3 regions of the Catellatospora sp. NPDC049609 genome follow, and region 2 is predicted to be linked to each of the others. Evidence: predicted binding sites of a transcription regulator. Region 2 holds the regulator's gene; each other region holds the start of a gene.

Region 1 (4,065 bases), on a different contig from region 2:
CCACCATGCGCTCGATGCCCGCGCGGCCGCCGTTGCGCTCGTAGAACTCGTACGCCGCCTTGTTGTCCGAGTCGCGGATCATGATGATCAGCCGGTTCAGGCTGCGCTGGTCCGGGTAGTCGGTGCGGCGCAGGAAGTCCGCGGCCAGCCATACCTTGATCAGTGACATGGTGTCGCTCGGGGCGTCCAGGTTGGCCGAGCCGGCGATCTCCCCGGTGCGCCGGTCCAGCAGCGCCCAGCTGGCGAAGCCGTCGACGTCCAGCGTCACCGGCGGCAGCCGCAGCTGCACCGGGGTGGCCGACACCGCCGCGGCCGGATCCTCGCGGGTGCTCCGGCCGCCCGGCCCGGGTGCGGTGGCCGGCGCGGCACCGGTGCCCGAGTGCAGCACCCACTGCATCGCCGCTCCGGTGATCAGCAGGCAGACGGCGCACAGAGTGGTCGCCATCAGGGGGATGACGGTGCCCGGCAGACGGTGGGTGAGGGGGCGGCGGCGGTTGTCCACGTTTCACGTAACCCCGGTATGCCCCAACCGGTCACGCGCAAGAGGGTACGCATGGTCAGATTGCCGACTGTCGAACTGTAATGGAAGCGCTACAGGTCCGTTTTGGGGCTGTGCGAGGGCACCGGTGCTCGTGTAGCGTGCGAGGACGGCTGACAACACCAGCCGGGGGTGGGCCGGCAAGGCCACCCAGCTTTACAGAAGTGAGGAAGTGCACCGTGGCACAGGGCACCGTCAAGTGGTTCAACAGCGAGAAGGGCTACGGCTTCATCGCGGTCGACGGAGGGCAGGACGTGTTCGTCCACTTCTCCGCGATCGAGATGGACGGCTACAAGGCGCTCGACGACGGTCAGCGCGTTGAGTTCGAGATCGCCCAGGGCCAGAAGGGCCCCCAGGCTGAGAAGGTCCGGGTCATCGCCTGACCGCTTGGCCATCAAAGCTTGAGCAATGCGAAAAGGGCCCTGATCCCACCGGATCGGGGCCCTTCGAGCTGCCGGGCCCCGCGAGCTGCCGGGGCGGCGGCGGGACCCGGCGGCGTGCCAGACTGAGCGGCCCCTGATCCGCGTTGGAGCCTCGATGTCCGAACCCGCACCCGGCCCCGCCGACCCCACGCCCGATCCCTCGGGCACCGTCCGCCCGCCGGCTCCGGACCAGGGCTTCCTGCCGCCCGACGAGGCGTACCGGCAGGCCGCGCCGGCGTTCACCGCGGCGGACGACCCGCTGGTCAACCCCGCCGAGCAGCGGATCAGCGGCTGGGCGCACCGGATCGGCATGGTGCTGCGCCGCAGCTGGCGGCCACTCGCGACGATCTTCCTGCTCACCCACGCGCTGCCCGCGATCGCCTTCGGCGCGCTGACCCTGGGCGGCTCGATCGGCCTCGACGCGCTGGACCTGCGGCGGCTCGTCACCTACGGCGACCAGCGCCGGGTGATCGGGGTGCTGATCGCGACCGTGCTCGCCTACCTGGTGGTGGTGCTGCCGGCGCAGATGCTGGGGTACGCCGCCGCGACCCACCACGCGACCCGGCAGGCCGCGGGCCTGACCGTCTCCATCGGGCAGTCGCTGCGCTTCGGGCTGCGCCGCTTCCTCGGCCTCGCCGCCTACCAGGTGGTCGCCTACGTGCTCGTCGGCGTGGCGGTGCTGGCCGTGGCGATGTGCTGCGTCGGCGGCGCCGAGTACCTCGGGCTCGTGCCCACCGGCCTGGTCTACGCGTACCTGGCGATGGCGACGGCGCTGGTCGGCCCGGCGTATCTGTTCGGTCGCGGCAACCCGGTCGGGTCGTCGTTCCGGCTGTTGCACGCCGCGTTCTGGCCGACCGCCGCGCGGCTGTTCCTGCTCGGGCTGGCCATCCTCGCCTCGGCGTTCGTCGAAACCATGATCTCCGGGATCGGCGAGTGGCTGTCGGGCTCCCTGGGCGTGGTGCCCGCCGCGCCGCTGGCCTTCACCGCGGCCGCCCTCGCCGCGCTGGTCGAGGTGCCGCTCACCATGCTGCTGTTCAGCGGCATCCTCATCACGTACGCCGAGCGCCTCGCCGCCGAACGCGGCGTGGACACGAACGACCTGGTCGCCTGGCTGTGCTGAGCCTCGGGGCCGCCTCGTGGGACGACGATGCGCTGTTGACCGTCCCGTCCCGCGCCGCGGGGTGCCCGCCGCCGCCCGGCCGCAGGGACCGCGGCGGATGCGATCACCTCTCGGTGAACGGGGTGCCGAAAGGTTGTGATCATCCCGTGTTCGCTTGCACTCGGGTGGCGAGAGTGCTAAACAGGTGATTGGCACTCTCCTCGCGTGAGTGCCAACACGAGACCAGAAGTCGGAGTGGCGGGGCTGCCGAATGGTGGCAGCCGGTCGTCGCGGGCCAGCCGTCCGACCTCGGAATTGTCCAGGAGGACAACGCCGTTATGGCCAAGATTATTGCGTTCGACGAGGAGGCGCGCCGCGGCCTCGAGCGGGGCATGAACGTCCTCGCTGACGCCGTAAAGGTGACGCTCGGCCCCAAGGGTCGCAACGTCGTGCTCGAGAAGAAGTGGGGCGCCCCCACCATCACCAACGATGGTGTGAGCATCGCCAAGGAGATCGAGCTCGAGGACCCGTACGAGAAGATCGGCGCTGAGCTGGTCAAGGAGGTCGCCAAGAAGACCGACGACGTCGCCGGTGACGGCACGACGACGGCGACCGTCCTGGCCCAGGCCCTGGTCCGTGAGGGCCTGCGCAACGTCGCGGCCGGTGCGAACCCGATGGCCCTGAAGCGCGGCATCGAGGCCGCCGTCGCGTCCGTGGCGGAGGAGCTGTCGAAGCTCGCCAAGGACGTCGAGACGAAGGAGCAGATCGCCTCCACCGCCTCGATCTCCGCGGCTGACCCGACCGTCGGCGAGATCATCGCCGAGGCGATGGACAAGGTCGGCAAGGAAGGCGTCATCACCGTCGAGGAGAGCAACACCTTCGGTCTGGAGCTCGAGCTCACCGAGGGTATGCGCTTCGACAAGGGCTTCAACTCGGCGTACTTCATCACCGACCCCGAGCGCATGGAGGCGGTCCTGGAGGACCCCTACCTGCTGATCGTGAACGGCAAGATCGCCAACGTCAAGGACATGCTGCCGATCCTCGAGAAGGTCATGCAGAGCGGCAAGCCGCTGCTGATCATCGCCGAGGACGTCGAGGGCGAGGCGCTGGCCACCCTGATCGTCAACAAGATCCGTGGCACCTTCAAGTCCGTCGCCGTCAAGGCGCCGGGCTTCGGCGACCGCCGCAAGGCCATGCTGCAGGACATCGCGATCCTGACCGGTGGCCAGGTCGTGTCCGAGGAGGTCGGCCTCAAGCTCGACAGCGTCGGCCTCGACATGCTGGGCCGCGCCCGCAAGGTCGTGGTGACCAAGGACGAGACCACGATCGTCGACGGCGCCGGTGACGCCGACCAGATCAACGGCCGGGTGAACCAGATCCGCGCCGAGATCGAGAAGTCGGACTCCGACTACGACCGCGAGAAGCTGCAGGAGCGCCTGGCCAAGCTGGCCGGCGGTGTCGCGGTGATCAAGGTCGGCGCGGCCACCGAGGTCGAGCTCAAGGAGCGCAAGCACCGCATCGAGGACGCCGTTCGCAACGCGAAGGCGGCCGTCGAGGAGGGCATCGTCGCCGGTGGTGGCGTGGCTCTGGTGCAGGCCGGCAAGACCGCGTTCGAGAAGCTGGACCTCTCGGGCGACGAGGCCACCGGTGCCAACATCGTGAAGGTCGCGCTCGACGCGCCGCTGCGGCAGATCGCCGTCAACGCGGGCCTCGAGGGTGGCGTCGTGGTGGAGAAGGTGCGCAACCTGGAGGCCGGCTGGGGCCTCAACGCCGCCACGGGCGAGTACGTCGACCTGCTCAAGGCCGGCATCCTCGACCCCGCCAAGGTGACCCGCTCGGCGCTGCAGAACGCGGCCTCGATCGCGGCCCTGTTCCTCACCACCGAGGCTGTGGTGGCGGACAAGCCGGAGAAGGCGGCCGCTGCGCCCGCCGGCCCCGGCGGCGGCGAGATGGACTTCTGATCCCCTCAGGATCGGAAGCCGTACCGCTGATGCACTCAGCGTGAT
Region 2 (4,065 bases):
GCAGGGTCGAGTTCGGCTGGGTGCCGGGCTTGACCTCCAGCTGCTCCTCGGAGTCGAGGGTCTTGATGGTGAGGCGGGTGCCGAGGGCGGCGGCGGTCATCGGGACGGTGACCTTGCAGTGCAGGTCGTCGCCCTTGCGGGCGTACACGTCGTGCGGGCGCTCGTGGATCTCCACGTAGAGGTCGCCGGACGGGCCGCCGCCCGGGCCGACCTCGCCCTGGCCGGCCAGGCGGATGCGCATGCCGTCCTCGACGCCGGCCGGGATCTTCACGGTCAGGCTGCGGCGGGTGCGCACCCGGCCGTCGCCGGCGCAGGTCGGGCAGGGGTGCGGCAGGGTGGTGCCGAAGCCCTGGCAGGCGGCGCAGGGGCGCGACGACACGACCTGGCCCAGGAAGGTGCGCTGCACCGACTGCACCTCGCCGCGGCCGCCGCACATGTCGCAGGTCTTCGGCTGGGTGCCCGCGGCGGTGCCGGCGCCGGAGCAGGTGGTGCAGAGCACCGCGGTGTCCACGGTGATCGGCGCCTCGACCCCGAACGCGGTCTCGAACAGGTCCAGGTCCAGCCGCAGGATCGCGTCGGCGCCGGGCCGGGTGCGCGGGCGCGGGCCGCGCGAGCCGCTGCCGCCGAAGAAGGCGTCCATGATGTCCTGGAAGCCCACGAACGGGCCTCCGGCGCCGCCGCCCGCACCGCCACCGCCGCCGCCGGGCGCGAGCGGGTCGCCGCCCAGGTCGACGATGCGCCGCTTCTGGTCGTCGGAGAGGACCTCGTACGCGTTGTTGATGTCCTTGAACTTCTCCGCCGCGGCCGGGTCCGGGTTGACGTCCGGGTGGTACTGACGGGCCAGCTTGCGGTAGGCCCGCTTGATGTCGTCGGCGTCGGCGTCCTTGGGAACGCCGAGAATGCCGTAGTAGTCCTTGGCCACGCTGTCCTCAAGCCTCAGTTCATCGACAACAGGTTCATCAACGGTCAGATCAGTGCTGCGCCAGCATCTCGCCGAGGTAACGCGCGACCGCGCGTACGGTGGCGATGGTGCCGGGGTAGTCCATGCGGGTCGGGCCGACGACGCCCATCCCGCCCACGACGGTCGCGCCCGGGCCGTAGCCCGTGCTGACCACCGAGGTGCTGCGGAGGTCCACGACCTCGTTCTCGTCGCCGATGCGCACCCGGGCCGACCCCGCCTTCACCTCGTCGAAGAGCTTCAGCAGGATGACCTCCTCCTCGAGCGCCTCGAGGATGGGGCGCAGCGCGCCGGTGGACAGGTCCAGCGGACCCATCCGGGCCAGGTTCGACGTGCCGGCCAGGGCGATGCGCTCCTCGTGCCGCTCGACGAGCGTCTCCAGCAGGACGCTGACCAGCGTGCTCATGGTTGCCTTCGCCTGCGGCTCGGCCCGCTCCACCAGGCCCTGCACCAGCGGCGGGGTGTCCACCAGCTTCACCCCGGCCAGCGTCGCGTTGAGCACGCGGCGCAGGTCGGTGATCTCCTCCGGGTCGACCGGGCCGGGCAGCTCCACGACCCGCTGCTCGACGCGGCCGGTGTCGGTGATCATGACCAGCAGCAGCCGGGTGGTGGAGACCGGGACCAGTTCGAGATGGCGTACGGCGGAGCGGGTCAGGCTCGGGTACTGCACGACGGCGACCTGGCGGGTCAGCTGCGCGAGCAGCCGGACCGCGCGGTGCACCACGTCGTCGAGGTCGACGGCGCCGACCAGGAAGCGCTCGATCGCCCGGCGCTCGGCCGGGGAGAGCGGCTTGACCCGCGACAGCCGGTCGACGAAGAGCCGGTAGCCCCGGTCGGTCGGCACCCGGCCGGCCGAGGTGTGCGGCTGGCGGATGTAGCCCTCGTCCTCCAGCACGGCCATGTCGTTGCGGACCGTGGCCGGCGAGACGCCGAGCGCGTGCCGCTCGACCAGCGCCTTGCTGCCGACCGGCTCCTGCGTCGCGACGTAGTCCTCGACGATGGCGCGCAGCACCTCGAGCTTGCGGTCGTCCAGACCCATACGCACCTCCCGCTGGCACTCGTCGCTACGGAGTGCCAGTCTACGTGGGCCGTCACCCGGACGGCATAGGCGTGGTGACCGGTCCGACATTCCGCCGGACCGGACAGTGATCCCAGACGTCTCCCCGGCGGACGTGACGGTCAAACTCGGCCGGACGGGCAGTGGAATGTCGCCTATCGGTCATGAGCGTTGACTAGCGCCGATTGATCCACACCCCTAGCCTGTCGGGCATGAGTGAACCCACCCCGCCCGGCTCCGCCCCCGAGCCGCCCGGCTACTCGGCGCCGCAGCCGCCGTCGTCGCCGTCCTACGAGCCGCCGGCCTCGGCAGCGCCGCCGCCGTCGGCCCCCTCGTCCGTCCCGCCCTCGGCTCCCGGCGGTTACCTGCCGCCGCCCGCCGGTGGTCCGGCCCCGGTCGGCTACGCCAACGCCGACGACAAGACCTGGGCCCTGATCGCGCACTTCGGCGGCATCGTGGTCGGCTTCCTCGCCCCGCTGGTCGCCATGCTGGTCAAGGGCAACGAGTCGCCGACCGTCAAGGCGCACGCGGTCGAGGCGCTGAACTTCCAGATCACCGCGACGATCGCCTACGTGGTGACCTTCATCCTCAGCGTGTGCAGCCTCGGCTTCCTGTTCTTCCTGCCGTTCATCGTGTGGATCCTGGTCATCATCTTCTGCGTGCTCGCCGGCATGAAGGCCAATGAGGGCCAGCTCTACCGCTACCCCGGCACGCTTCGCCTGATCAAGTAAGACCCGGCCTCACCAGGCCAACAGCGAGTGGACCACCGCGTCCGCGAGGAGACGGCCGCGCAGCGTCAGCGCCGCGCGGCCGTCCGCGTACGCGGCCTGCGCCAGCAGCCCGTCCGCGAGCGCCCGCGCCGCCGCCGCGCGCCCGTCCGGGCTCAGCACGTCCAGCGGCAGGCCCTCGGCCAGGCGCAGCCGGAGCAGGACGTCCTCGGTGTGGCGCTGCTCACCGGTGAGCACCTCCCGGCCCAGCCCCGGGGACAGGCCCTCGGCCAGGCGGGCCGCGTACCGGCCGGGGTGCTTGACGTTCCACCAGCGCACCCCGCCGACGTGGCTGTGCGCCCCCGGGCCGAGGCCCCACCAGTCGCCGCCGCGCCAGTAGAGCAGGTTGTGCGCGCACCGCGCGGCCTCGTCGGCCGCCCAGTTGGACACCTCGTACCAGCTCAGCCCGGCCGCGCTCAGCGCCGCCTCGGCCGCCAGGTAGCGGTCGGCGGCGGTGTCGTCGTCGGGGGCGGCGATCTCCCCGCGCCGGATCCGGGCCGCCAGCCGGGTGCCGTCCTCCACGATCAGGGCGTACGCGCTGACATGGTCCACCCCCGCGCCGGTCACCGCGGCCAGCGAGGCGGCGAAGTCGTCCTCGGTCTCCCCCGGCGTGCCGTAGATCAGGTCGAGGTTGACGTGCTCGAACCCGGCCTCGCGCGCCTCGGTCGCGGCCTGCGGTGCCCGCCCGGCGGTGTGCTGCCGGTCCAGGATCCGCAGCACGCCCGGCGCGGCCGACTGCATGCCCAGCGAGATCCGGGTGAAGCCGGCCGCGCGCAGCTCGCGCAGCTTCGCCGGGTCGACGGATTCCGGGTTGGCCTCGGTGGTCACCTCGGCGCCGGGCGCCAGGCCCCAGGCGGCGTCGACCGCCTCCAGCATCCGGCCGAGCTGGGCCGGGCGCAGCAGGGTCGGCGTGCCGCCGCCGACGAACACGGTGTCCACCCGCGGCGGCGCGGGCAGCAGCTTCGCGGCCAGCGCCAGCTCGGCGAGCACCGCCTCGACGTACCCCTCGGTGTCGGCGCCGCCCAGCTCCGACGCGGTGTAGGTGTTGAAGTCGCAGTACCCGCAGCGGCTCGCGCAGAACGGGACGTGCAGGTACACGCCGAAGCCACGGCCGCCGACGTCGGTCAGCGCGGAATCGGGAAGGGCGCCGTCGTCGGGGACGGGTTCGCCGTCGGGGAGCTGTGCCACGGCTCTAGTCTGCCCTCATGTCCTCACCTGACTCACCTCTCGTCCGGGTCACCCACGCCCGCGGCGTAACCACCATCACGCTGGACAGCCCGCAC
Region 3 (4,065 bases), on a different contig from region 2:
GATCTCCTTGAACCGGTCGAGGTCCAGTGCGAGCACGCACAGCCGCCGGCCGAACCGGGCCGCCCGCTCGGACTCCCGGCGCAGCGAGTCGCGCAGCGACCGGTAGTTGAACAGGCCGGTCAGCGGGTCGGTGACGGACAGCCGCTGGGCCTCCTCGTGTACGCGTACGTTGTCGACCGCGACCGCGGCCTGCCCGGCGAAGGTGCGCAGGGTGACCAGATCGGAGTCGTCGAACTCGTCGCGGCCCAGCCGGTCGTAGAGGGCCAGCACGCCGCGCGCCGCGGGCAGCGCCCCCGGCTGCGGGAACGCGCCCGCCTCGGTGATGCTCGGCGCCGAGAACGGCACGACCATGTACGTGCGGCAGTCCGGCTCGCCCGGGTCCAGCCGCGGCCCGTCGCGCTCGACCCGGCCGCTGCGCGGCACGCCGGTGGCCGCGACCGAGCCGGTCAGGCCCAGCCCGTACGGCACGCGCAGGGTGCCCCGCTCGCCGGTGGTCCACTGCTCGCCCAGGCCCTCGGTGCACTGGCCGACCAGCGCGCCGGTGGCCGGGTCGGCCAGCAGCACCACGCCCGCCGACGCGCCGGTGGCGTGCCGGGCGGTCTGCAGGATGACGCGCAGGATCCGGTCGAGGTCGTGCGTGCTGGACAGGGTGTCGCCGAGCACGCCCAGGTGGCCGCGCAGCTGGTCGCGGCTCGCGGTCAGCGCCGCGACGTAGGTGTGCAGCTCGCGGGTCATGTGGTTGAACGCGGTGGCGAGGCGTCCGATCTCGTCGTTGCCGCGCACCGGCACCCGCGCGTCCAGGTCGCCCCCGGCGACGCGGTCGGCGGCCAGCGCCAGCTCGACGACGGGCTCGGTCGCGGTGCGCGCGAGCCACCACGCCACGGTGACCGCCACCGCCGCGGTGGCCAGCACGACGAGGGTGAGCAGCATGTAGAGGCCGGTCGGCGGGCGCGCGGGCAGCGACACGGCCAGCGGCAGCGGCTCGCCGGGGATCGGCCCGAGCCGGGCGACCAGGTGGCCGTTGTCGGCGGCGCCGGTCGCGCCCTCGCCCAGCTTGCCGGCGTACCCGCTGATGGTGGCGGCGTCGGTGCCCAGCATCGTGGTGTGCACCGGCCCGGCGGCGGCCGCCTGGTCGGGGGCCGGGTCGAGCGGGACGGTGAGCGGGCCGGAGCCGTCGTCGGGCTCGTCGGCCGCGGCGGGCTCGCCGAGCGGCTGCCCCGGGCCGTCTGCGGTCGGGTCGACCGCCCCGCCGGGCACCGCACCACCCGCGGCGGCACCACCCGCGGCGGCCCCGCTGAGCTCGCCCGCGGCGGCCGCGGCCAGCTCCCCGGCCGCACCGCCGATCGCCCCGCCGACCCCGTCCTGCGCGGCCTGGTCGGCGAGGTCGTCCTCGGGCAGGTCGGCGAGGTCGGGTTCGGGCGCGGCGACCGTGGACCCGGCCGGCAGGCCGGCGCCGGGCAGCAGGGTCAGCTGCGCGCCGGCGGCCTGGGCCAGCCGCCGGATGAGGTCGCCGTCGACGGCGATCGCGGCGGAGACGGTGCCGGTCGGCTCGCCGCCGGGTCCGGCCAGCGGCACCCGGGCCGACAGCGCCTCGAACCCGGCGACCGCGTCCGGGGCGACCTGCGGGTCGGGCCCGGCGCAGTCGGCCCACGGCGGGGCCGGCGCCTGGGCGGTGGTGGCGCCGCCGACACCCGTGTCGATGTGTACGCCGCCCGCGAGCCCGGCGGCGACCATCCGCTCGGCGGTGGCCAGGCGCTGGTCGGCAGGTGCGGCGGCGACGCCCTCGGCGACGGCGCGCAGCTGGCCGCAGAGCGCCCCGACCGAGGTGCGCACCGAGCCCGCGGCCACGGTGAGCCGCTCGGTCGCCCGCTCGTGGGACAGCTTGCTGACCATGGTGCCGACGAAGAAGGCGCCGATCAGGACGGGACTGAGGACGACCGCCAGGAAGGCGGTGGTGAGCCGTGCGCGCAGTGTCACACTTTCCCCCTCGGCGGCGGTGAAGTCACCGGAGTCAACGGCCGACGCCGCGCCAGGATGCGACGGATGTACAACCTGAGGACGTTATGAGTGAATATTCCGCTTCTTCGGTGTCCGCCGCCGCGACGAAGCGTGAGGTACGCGGGCCGCTGCTCGCCGCGCGCCGCGCGATGACCCCGCAGGCCGTCGCCGCGGCCGCCGACGCGCTCGCGGCCGGGCTGGCGGCGCTGGTCCCGCCGGACGCGGCCTGGACCGTATGCGCGTACGTGCCGATGGCGGGCGAGCCCGGCGGGCCCGGCCTGCCCGACCGGCTGGCCGCCCTGCCCGGTGTGGCCCGGGTGCTGCTGCCCGTGCTGCGGTCCGATCGCGATCTGGACTGGGCCGCGTACACCGGCCGCGGCTCGCTGGTCCCGGCCACGCTCGGGCTGCTCGAACCGGCCGGTCCGCGACTGGGCGTGACCGGGATCACTCAGGCCGATCTCGTGCTCGTGCCGGCGCTCGCCGTCGACCGGCGCGGCGTGCGCCTGGGCCGGGGCGGCGGCAGCTACGACCGCGCGCTGAGCCGGATCCGGCCCGGGACAGCGGTGATCGCACTGCTCCACGACGGGGAAGTGCTGGACCGGGTGCCCGCCGAGCCGCACGACCGGCGGGTGTCCGCTGCGCTCACGCCGTCCGGCCTGGTGCGCATTCCCGGCTGACCACGACAGTGGGGTCGGCGACAGGCACTTGGCTTCCCGGCGGGGCGTCAGGCACTATTAGCACTCGGGATACCGGAGTGCCAGCAATGATCATGGAGGGGAACGTGCCCACCTACCAGTACGCCTGCACCGCCTGCGGTCACCAGCTGGAGGCCGTGCAGTCGTTCGCGGACGAGCCGCTGACCGAGTGCCCGACCTGCGAGGGCACCCTGCGCAAGCTGTTCTCCTCGGTCGGCGTGGTGTTCAAGGGCTCCGGCTTCTACCGCACCGACTCGCGCGGCAGCGGCTCCGCCTCGACCGCCCCGGCGACCTCGTCGTCGAGCAGCGGCGCGTCCACCAGCGGCGGTTCGTCGACCAGCACGCCGTCGACCAGCAGCAGCAGCAGCTCGTCGAGCAGCACCACGAGCGCCGCCGCCTGATTTCGGCGTGGATTGTCCGCTTCGGCGCTATAGTACGGCGATGTCCAGGCTCCGCCGTCGCCGTAGCGGGTGATCAGTCCCAGTGCGGGGGACGCTCGTCCATCAACCGGTCGTCGTTGCTCCACGACCGCTCTCCCCAGCCCCGGTCCGTGTCCTCACGGGTCTGCTCGGGCAGGACGGGCGCGTCGTCCTCGAGCTCGACGGCGCGGTCGTCGTCGCGACCGCCGGTGAAGGCCTCACTGCTCACCACCGCAGCATAGGACCCGCGCACCCGGCTCCCGCCGCGCACCGGCCCGCCCGGGCGGCGCGATGAGCCGGCCCGGTGACGAGCAGTGGCGCCGCCCCGACCCCGACGCCGGCGAGTCCGACGCCGCACGCGCGGCCCAGGCCTACCCGGGGCCGCCCCAGCAGATCCCGCCGCCGCCCGGCTGGCACCCCGAGGTCGAGCGCCGCACCACGCCGCCGCGCCGGCTGCCGGAGGTCGACCACGACGCGCTGGACCTCGCCGAGGACCGCGCGGACCGGTTCACCAACCTGCTCGGCATCGTGGCCGGCGTCGTGCTGATCCTGGTCGCGTGCATCCAGTGGCGGACCTGACTCAGATCGTGCCCCACACCGCCTGGGCGCCGCTGTCCCCGGTCAGGAAGATGTAGTAGCCGGCCGCGACCGCCGCGGCGATCGTCAGCGCGGACAGGCCGTAGATCAGCGCCTTCGACCCGCTCGTGTCGGGCTTCTTCGCCGCCGACGTGCTGACCAGCACCAGCGCGATCGCGAACCCGCCGAGCAGGATGCCCGCCCACGCGGCCGCGTCGCCGTGGTCCTTGTGCAGGTCCACCTGGCTGAGGATCTGCGGCGGGTATCCCTTGTCGACCAGCGTCTGGAACAGCCGCTCGCCGCTCAGCTTGGCGAACCACAGCGCCGCCGGGGCGGCCACGCCGAGCGCCAGCACGACCCAGCCCAGGTGCCTACGG

Evidence for each region. The regulator HrcA, encoded in region 2, represses chaperone genes, less so after heat shock. The targets are predictions, from matches to a motif close to GGTTNGCACNCTCNNNNNGAGNGTGCNAACC.
Region 1: groL (chaperonin GroEL) is a predicted target of HrcA. The motif match lies at 2,267-2,297, and genes of this name have one in related genera.
Region 3: AB0J67_RS24545 (FmdB family zinc ribbon protein) is a predicted target of HrcA. The motif match lies at 2,731-2,761, and genes of this name have one in related genera.

The regions. Positions count from the first base shown of each region.
Region 1 is NZ_JBFAOU010000053.1:25,799-29,863, forward strand. Features, by position in the region: gene AB0J67_RS17155 (hypothetical protein) at 1-445, opposite strand, end outside; gene AB0J67_RS17160 (cold-shock protein) at 718-921, shown strand; gene AB0J67_RS17165 (hypothetical protein) at 1,076-2,080, shown strand; gene groL (chaperonin GroEL) at 2,398-4,020, shown strand.
Region 2 is NZ_JBFAOU010000030.1:26,961-31,025, reverse strand. Features, by position in the region: gene dnaJ (molecular chaperone DnaJ) at 1-922, opposite strand, end outside; gene hrcA (heat-inducible transcriptional repressor HrcA) at 972-1,997, opposite strand; gene AB0J67_RS11825 (DUF4870 domain-containing protein) at 2,228-2,746, shown strand; gene hemW (radical SAM family heme chaperone HemW) at 2,756-3,970, opposite strand; gene AB0J67_RS11815 (enoyl-CoA hydratase-related protein) at 3,988-4,065, shown strand, end outside.
Region 3 is NZ_JBFAOU010000097.1:15,694-19,758, forward strand. Features, by position in the region: gene AB0J67_RS24535 (diguanylate cyclase) at 1-1,977, opposite strand, end outside; gene AB0J67_RS24540 (5-formyltetrahydrofolate cyclo-ligase) at 2,088-2,675, shown strand; gene AB0J67_RS24545 (FmdB family zinc ribbon protein) at 2,780-3,094, shown strand; gene AB0J67_RS24550 (hypothetical protein) at 3,168-3,341, opposite strand; gene AB0J67_RS24555 (translation initiation factor 2) at 3,404-3,691, shown strand; gene AB0J67_RS24560 (DUF2231 domain-containing protein) at 3,693-4,065, opposite strand, start outside.